One region of the Blautia sp. KLE_1732_HM_1032 genome, then DNA from elsewhere that is predicted to be linked to it. Evidence: riboswitches for the same ligand, from Rfam matches in the RefSeq annotation. Region 1 holds a riboswitch; the other holds the start of a gene.
The links. A riboswitch is a leader RNA that binds a small molecule or an ion and turns the genes downstream of it on or off. The one in region 1 is predicted to bind ZMP and ZTP.
Positions count from the first base shown of each region.

Region 2: another riboswitch for ZMP and ZTP. It lies ahead of NQ489_RS12680 (IMP cyclohydrolase); the one in region 1 lies ahead of NQ489_RS04955 (formate--tetrahydrofolate ligase).

Region 1 is NZ_CP102266.1:1,019,041-1,023,258, reverse strand. It holds gene NQ489_RS04960 (methylated-DNA--[protein]-cysteine S-methyltransferase) at 1-80, opposite strand, end outside; gene NQ489_RS04955 (formate--tetrahydrofolate ligase) at 682-2,367, opposite strand; ZMP/ZTP riboswitch at 2,441-2,522, opposite strand; gene NQ489_RS04950 (sodium-dependent transporter) at 2,763-4,163, opposite strand.
Region 2 is NZ_CP102266.1:2,652,881-2,657,098, reverse strand. It holds gene guaB (IMP dehydrogenase) at 1-936, shown strand, start outside; gene NQ489_RS12685 (peptidoglycan recognition protein family protein) at 1,049-1,765, shown strand; ZMP/ZTP riboswitch at 1,863-1,944, shown strand; gene NQ489_RS12680 (IMP cyclohydrolase) at 2,031-2,744, shown strand; gene NQ489_RS12675 (phosphoribosylaminoimidazolecarboxamide formyltransferase) at 2,783-3,967, shown strand; tRNA gene NQ489_RS12670 (tRNA-Gly) at 4,132-4,204, opposite strand.

The sequences.
Region 1 (4,218 bases):
CACAGACCGGTAAGTCCGATTTCATCTGCGGCAAGTAAAATATCTCCGATTAGCGATTTATATTTGCATGTGTATACCATATTTCCCCCCACATTCATTTATCTCTACAATTTTTTCTATAGGATTCCTCTTAATTAACGCAAATGTCACATGCGCGTCCCCTCTGCACTTTCCTCTACATTGTGAGTTTTATCCCAACAAGCAGCAGGAGATTGCTGACATTCTTGACAATTTATAATATTATACCATTTTTGTTCTGAACATGCTATAATGCTGTTGCTGCCGAACCTCCAGCTGAAAGGATTAAACCACCTTACATAAACGAAACAAAAACCCCCGGAAGTCTCGACCACTTCCGGGGGTTTTGCTTTGCCCATGATAAGCATAATTACTTTCTTTAGCTACACACATCATAGTCCATTCACCGCAAAAAGTCAATTATTTTCATTCGAAATATGATATAATGCAGATACAATCCTGAATGAAAGAGGTGAACACCATGCAGAAATATGTTGCTTTGTTCTTTACCCTTCTGGCCGGGAACATTGTTGGCCACTACATCTGTAAATGGCTGGACCGCCGCCATGAGCAATAGACAACAATATAAGAAAAAGCGGCAGAACCTCTATTTTTGCAGGCTCTACCGCTTTCTATCTGAATTCCCCTCAAAAAATCTTTATATTAGAACAGTCCTGTGATCTTACCGCTCTCGTCTACGTCGATCTTGGTTGCTGCCGGTACTTTCGGAAGTCCTGGCATAGTCATAATCTCACCTGTCAGTGCAACAATAAATCCTGCCCCTGCGGAAATCTTAAGATTTCTTACTGTTACCTCGAAATCTGTCGGAGCACCAAGCTTTGTCTGGTCGTCTGTTAAGCTGTACTGGGTCTTAGCTACACAGATCGGGCAGTTGCCAAATCCAAGTGCCTCCAGCTGTTTCGCCTGCTTCTGGGCATTTGCTGTAAGAACCACTTTCTTTCCACCGTAAACCTTCTGTACGATCTGGTTCAGCTTGTCCTCGATGGAGCCTTCCAGTTCATAAGCATATGTGAAATCATTCGGCTCTTCAACAAGACGGATCACTTCCTCAGCAAGCTTGATTCCGCCTTCGCCACCTTTTGCCCATACCTCGGAAAGTGCTACGTTTACGCCAAGCTCCTTGCATTTTGCTTCCACAAAATCAAGCTCTGCCTTGGTATCGGTCGGGAATGCGTTAATAGCTACCACACATGGGAGCTTGTATACATTTTTGATATTGCTTACATGCTTCAGAAGGTTCGGGATACCCTTTTCAAGAGCCTCAAGGTTCTCATTGTTAAGATCCGCTTTTGCAACGCCACCGTTGTATTTCAGGGCACGTACGGTTGCTACGATAACAACTGCACTTGGTGTAAGACCTGCCATACGGCACTTGATATCCAGGAATTTCTCTGCTCCAAGGTCAGCACCGAATCCAGCCTCTGTGATCGCATAATCAGCAAGCTTCATAGCCATCTTTGTAGCGGTTACGGAGTTACATCCGTGAGCGATGTTTGCGAATGGTCCGCCGTGAACGATCGCCGGAACATGCTCCAGTGTCTGAACAAGGTTTGGTTTCAGGGCATCCTTCAGAAGTGCTGTCATAGCACCCTCTGCGTGGAGGTCTCCTGCTGTTACCGGTTTCTGCTCAGCAACCTTACCGTAAGTATATCCGATGATGATTCTGGAAAGTCTCTCTTTCAGATCTTTGATATCACTTGCCAGACAGAGAACTGCCATGATCTCAGATGCTACGGTAATGTCATATCCGTCCTCACGCGGCATACCGTTTGTTCTACCGCCAAGTCCGTCTACTACATTACGAAGCTGACGGTCGTTCATATCCACGCAGCGTCTCCAGGTGATCTTTCTCGGGTCGATATTCAGCTCATTTCCCTGGAAGATATGGTTGTCGATCATTGCTGCAAGAAGGTTGTTTGCCGCACCGATTGCATGGAAATCACCGGTAAAATGAAGGTTGATATCCTCCATCGGAACTACCTGTGCATAGCCGCCGCCTGCCGCACCACCTTTGACACCGAATACCGGTCCCAGGGATGGCTCACGAAGAGCTACCATAACATTTTTTCCAAGTCTCTGCATTCCATCTGCAAGACCTACCGTTGTAGTTGTTTTTCCTTCCCCGGCCGGTGTCGGGTTGATAGCTGTCACAAGAATCAGTTTGCCGTCTTTTTTGTCTGTTTCTTTCAGGAGATTATAGTCAATCTTTGCTTTGTATTTACCATACTGCTCCAGATATTTGTCATCAATACCTGCTTTCTCTGCAATCTTGGTAATTGGCTCCATTGTGCACTCCTGTGCAATCTCGATGTCACTTTTAAATCCCATAATGTTCTCCTTTCTCCGCTGCAACCGTCTGCATCTTTTATCCCATAAAAAAGAGCAGTATCTGAAGTTTTTCAAATACTGCCCAGACGGTCGACTCATCGAATCTCCGGCTCCCTCGTGGTTATCCCACAACTCCGTCAGTCACCGAAGACTTTATTAATTTGATGATTGAATACTAACATATTTATTAGTACTTGTCAAGAAATTATCAAATTATTTTTTCACTTTTAAAGTGAGCTAAGTCTAATTTTCTGAATCATTTCCGTTCTATGTATTAGTTTTCTCTCCAACATTCGTACATATCTTTTTTCATCAAATCCTCTGTTATTTAATCGTATCTTGTACTGGTCATCCGTTAATGCGACTGTCCAGACGCCATAAACATATTACCACACTTATGAAATCAAATCTGCAAATCCTGTAGATACCAGGAATAATATCAGCATTACAACCGGCACTACATAACGGATCATAAAGCGATATAACCCTGCCCGTTTGAAGTGTTCCCCATTTCGTTCCACTTCTCCTATGATCCAGTCAGGGCCGATCACCCAGCCGATCAGAATACTTGTCAAAAGTGAGATAAACGGCATCAGAAAACTGTTGCTAATATAATCCATCACATCCAGCAGCTGTCCAACGGAACCATTTGGCAGTTTAAGTTCAAAATACAGTTTGTTATAACCAAGGCAGATCAGCACTGCTGTAACAAGAGAATAGATTCCGACAGCACCACACATTTTTTTACGGGGTTTGTGATAGAGTTCCATGCAGTTTGCAACCAGTGTCTCCATGACAGACACGCAGGAAGTCAGTGCCGCAAATCCCATCATCAGGAAAAATGCAATTGCCACCGGACGGCCAAATACTCCCATGGCATCAAAAACCTTTGGCAGTGAGATAAATATCAGACTTGGGCCGGAAGCCATTCCATCCTTTCCGAGAAATACAAAAACAGCCGGTATGATCATCATTCCTGCAAGAAATGCAACGCCGGTATCAAAGATCTCAATCTGATTTGTTGCTTTATTTAAATTAACTTCATTTTTCACATAAGAACCATAAGTGATCATGATTCCCATAGATACACTTAAGGAAAAGAATAACTGGCTCATCGCATCCAGAAGGATCTCCAGGAAACGTTTTACCGTCAGTCCATGAAAATCCGGTTTGAGATAAACAGCCAGCCCCTGCATACCGGTGCGGACAGTTCCATCCGTATCAGTATGGGACAGTGTCAGTGAAAAAATCGCAATGATCACAATCAGAAGAATCAGCCCCGGCATAATGATCCTGGAAAACTTTTCGATTCCCTTTTCCACACCACGAAATACGATCCAGGCAGTCAGTGCCAGAAAGATCAGCATAAATACAACGGGTGCAATATCTGATGTAATAAATGATGTAAAGTATACATCTGAAGCCGCATCTTTCCCATCAGAAATAATATAAGTAAAAAAATATTTTACAATCCATCCACCGATAACAGAATAATAGGTCATGATCAATGCCGGAACCATAAACGTTAAATGTCCTAAAAATTTCCACTTTGGATCAAGAGATTCAAAAGCCCTCAATGCATTTTTCTTTGTCTTTCTCCCAAGTGCTACATCCGTTGTCAACAGTACAAATCCAAAAGTCAGTACCAGTACCAGATAAACCAGCAGGAAAAGTCCTCCGCCATCTTTGGCACAGAGATATGGAAATCTCCAGATATTTCCAACTCCTACTGCACTTCCGGCTGCCGCCAGGACAAAGCCTATTGAGCCGGAAAAGCTACTTCCTTTTTCTTTCATTTCAATTTCCCCTCTTCAAGTATATATTTGATATAGGCTGAAACCTTCAGCCTAA
Region 2 (4,218 bases), 1.6 Mb from region 1:
GCGAAATCCCGTAAGGAGAAATTACCCATTGTAGATGATGACTTTAATTTAAAAGGACTCATTACCATCAAGGATATCGAGAAACAGATCAAGTATCCGCTTGCAGCCAAGGATGCACAGGGAAGACTTCTTTGTGGTGCTGCGGTTGGTATCACAGCAAATGTGCTTGCACGTGTTGATGCGCTTGTGAAGGCTAATGTAGATGTGATCGTAATTGATTCTGCACATGGTCATTCAGAAAACATTTTAAAAGCAGTCCGCGAGATCAAGGTAACATATCCGGAGCTTCAGGTAATCGCAGGTAATGTTGCAACAGGCGAAGCTACCAAGGCTCTGATCGAGGCTGGAGTAGATGCAGTCAAAGTTGGTATCGGACCGGGATCTATCTGTACAACACGTGTTGTTGCAGGTATTGGTGTTCCGCAGGTTACTGCAGTTATGGATTGTTATGAAGTGGCTAACAGCTACGGAATCCCGATCATTGCAGACGGCGGTATCAAATATTCCGGAGATATCACCAAGGCCATCGCAGCAGGTGCCAATGTCTGCATGATGGGAAGCATGTTCGCAGGATGCGACGAGAGCCCGGGAACATTCGAACTTTATCAGGGAAGAAAATATAAAGTATATCGTGGAATGGGATCTATCGCAGCTATGGAGAATGGCAGCAAGGATCGTTATTTCCAGGAGAATGCAAAGAAGCTTGTGCCGGAGGGTGTTGAGGGTCGTGTTGCGTATAAAGGACATGTTGAGGATACCGTATTCCAGCTGATCGGTGGTTTAAGATCCGGTATGGGTTACTGTGGAGCAGAAAATATTGAGAAGCTGAAGACAACAGGCAGATTCATCAAGATTTCAGCTGCATCTCTTAAAGAGTCACATCCACATGACATCCACATCACAAAAGAGGCTCCAAACTACAGTGTAGATGAATAATAAAGGAAAAAAAGGTAAGACCGGTAAAAAGTCACCCAGGCCGTCCCATAGCGGGCGGCCTGTTTCCGTAAAGAAAACTTCCTCCGGGTCTTCCAGAAGAAAAAAGAAGTCTTTGAGAAAAAAGAACCCGATCAAGATCCTACAGAGGATTGTGCTGATATGTATCATTGTGATCGTTGCTTTTGCTGCGTGTGCGTTAGGATACGCATTTTTTGAGATGCGCATGGAACAGAGTGAAACTCAGTCCGGACAGGAAGAAATATCCGGGAATGCCAGCGGAAATGGCGGACCGGAACAATGGCAGGCAGAAGGAGCACCTTTTATTGATGTGGAGCTTCTGACACCGAATTCCTATTCCAGACCACAGATTTCTATCGAACAGGTAAATTATATAGCCATTCATTATACGGCCAATCCGGGATCTACTGCCATATCCAACCGGAATTATTTTGAAAATCTTGCGACAACGCAGGACAACAAAGTCAGCAGTCATTTTGTGATAGGTTTGGAGGGAGAAGTGGTACAATGTATTCCCACTTCAGAAATATCCTATGCCACAAATTCCAGAAATGTAGATACCATATCCATTGAATGCTGCCATCCGGATGAAACAGGGCAGTTTAATACAGCAACCTATGATTCGGCGGTAAAGCTGACAGCGTGGCTTTGTACACGCTTTGGACTGACTTCGGATCAGGTGATCCGTCATTATGATGTCACAGGTAAAGACTGTCCGAAGTATTACGTGGAAAATCCCGATGCATGGATCCAGATGAAATCAGACATTGCAGCACAGATCCAGACAGATTATGCATTACAGGGGAAATAAAGTGTTATTGTTTATTTTGTGAGCAACAAGAAGTCTGGAAAAATAATTTCTGAAAATAGGGGCTTGAAAATTAAGAAGAAGTATTGTAGTATAACAGCAGAAGCTGCATGACTGGCGGAAAGTAGGATTACCTACAGGGAGTGCAGTGAAGTGAGAAGCCGACCGCCTGGGCAGCCTGATAAGGGGTGTCCAGGCGGTTTTTTGTTACCGTTCATATCCTGGGATAAGCCCCGGGCCTTACATTAGACAAGGAGGACTGTGAAAAATGACGACATTTTCACTTGAAAAAGAACTGAAAGAAAATTCCTATCCGGGAAGAGGAATTGTGATCGGACGTTCCGCTGACGGGAAACATGCAGTTACTGCATATTTTATTATGGGAAGAAGCGAGAACAGCAGAAACCGTATTTTTGTTGAGGATGGGGAAGGAATCCGTACACAGGCTTTTGATCCGTCCAAGCTTACAGACCCGAGCCTGATCATTTATGCACCGGTACGTGTCCTTGGAAATAAGACCATCGTAACAAACGGTGATCAGACAGATACGATCTATGAGGGAATGGACAGACAGCTCACCTTTGAACAGTCTCTCCGCAGCAGAGAGTTTGAGCCGGATGCGCCGAACTATACACCTCGTATTTCAGGTGTTCTTCATGTTGAAGACGGTAAATTCAATTATGCGATGTCTATTTTAAAGAGCAATAACGGAAATCCGGATTCCTGTCTTCGTTATACATTTGCCTATGAGAATGCGGCGGCAGGACAGGGACGTTTTATCCATACTTATAAATGCGATGGAAATCCACTTCCAAGTTTCGAGGGAGAGCCGAAGCTGGTAGAGATCCCAAGCGATATTGATGAGTTTACGGATCTCCTCTGGAAGAGCCTGAACCAGGATAATAAAGTTTCTCTCTTTGTTCGTTTTATTGACATTGAGACAGGAAAATATGAATCCAGGATCGTAAACAAGAATAAATAAGAAAATAGGGATATCACAGAGAACGGAGGAGCTTTTTCATGAAAGAATTACAGTTAAAATACGGATGTAACCCAAATCAGAAACCATCAAAGATCTATATGGCAGATGGAAGTGAGCTTCCGATCCAGGTACTCTCCGGAAGACCAGGATACATCAACTTCCTGGATGCCTTTAATGGCTGGCAGCTGGTACGTGACCTTAAGAAAGCAACCGGACTTCCGGCAGCAACTTCATTTAAGCATGTATCTCCGGCAGGTGCTTCCATCGGACTTCCGCTGAATGAGACACTGGCAAAGATCTACTGGGTAGATGATATGGACTGGAAGAATTTTTCCCCGCTTGCATGTGCGTATGCAAGAGCAAGAGGTGCAGATCGTATGTCATCATTTGGTGATTTTATTTCTCTTTCTGATGTCTGCGACAAAGATACCGCAATGCTGATCAAGAGAGAGGTTTCTGATGGTGTGATCGCACCAGGATATACAGAGGAGGCTCTTGAAATTCTGAAGCAGAAGAAAAAAGGCAATTACAATGTGATCCAGATCGATGAAAACTATGTTCCAGAACCTTTGGAGCACAAACAGGTATTTGGAGTCACCTTTGAGCAGGGCCGCCAGGAGCTGGCAATTGATGATGCGCTGATCTCCAATATTGTAACAGAGAATAAAGAGCTTACGGAAGAAGCCAAGAGAGATATGAAGGTTTCTCTGATCATCCTGAAATATACACAGTCCAATTCTGTATGCTTTGTTAAGGACGGACAGGCTATCGGCGTTGGTGCAGGACAGCAGTCCCGTGTACATTGTACACGCCTTGCAGGTCAGAAGGCAGATAACTGGTATCTCCGTCAGTGTCCGAAAGTACTGGAGCTTCCGTTTAAAGACACGATCACACGTGCGGAGAGAGATAATGCCATTGATGTTTACATTGGTGAGGAATATATGGATGTCCTTGCAGATGGTGCATGGGAAAAGACATTCACAGAGAAGCCGGAAGTGTTCACAAAAGAAGAGAAGAGAGCATGGCTGGATGGTCTTACCGGCGTGACACTGGGATCCGATGCATTCTTCCCATTCAGTGATAATATCGAGCGCGCATATAAGAGCGGTGTAAAATATATTGCAGAGCCGGGTGGATCTGTACGTGATGACGCAGTTATCGATACATGTAATAAGTATGGAATGGTGATGGCATTTACAGGAATCCGCCTTTTCCACCACTAAAAGATGCATGCCTTGGCCATGATATGCAGCTGAAATAAAAGATAAAAAATATAAAGTCCCGAATCTGAATTTCTGGAAAAAAGAGATCAGACCCGGGACTTTTTGATCGAAAAAGGATAGTTTTAAAAATAAAAAAGAACTCTGAAAAACTCAGAGTTCTGAAGAGCGATAGACGGGGCTCGAACCCGCGGTCTCGACCTTGGCAAGGTCGCGCGTTACCAACTACGCCACTATCGCATATGTCTTATCGT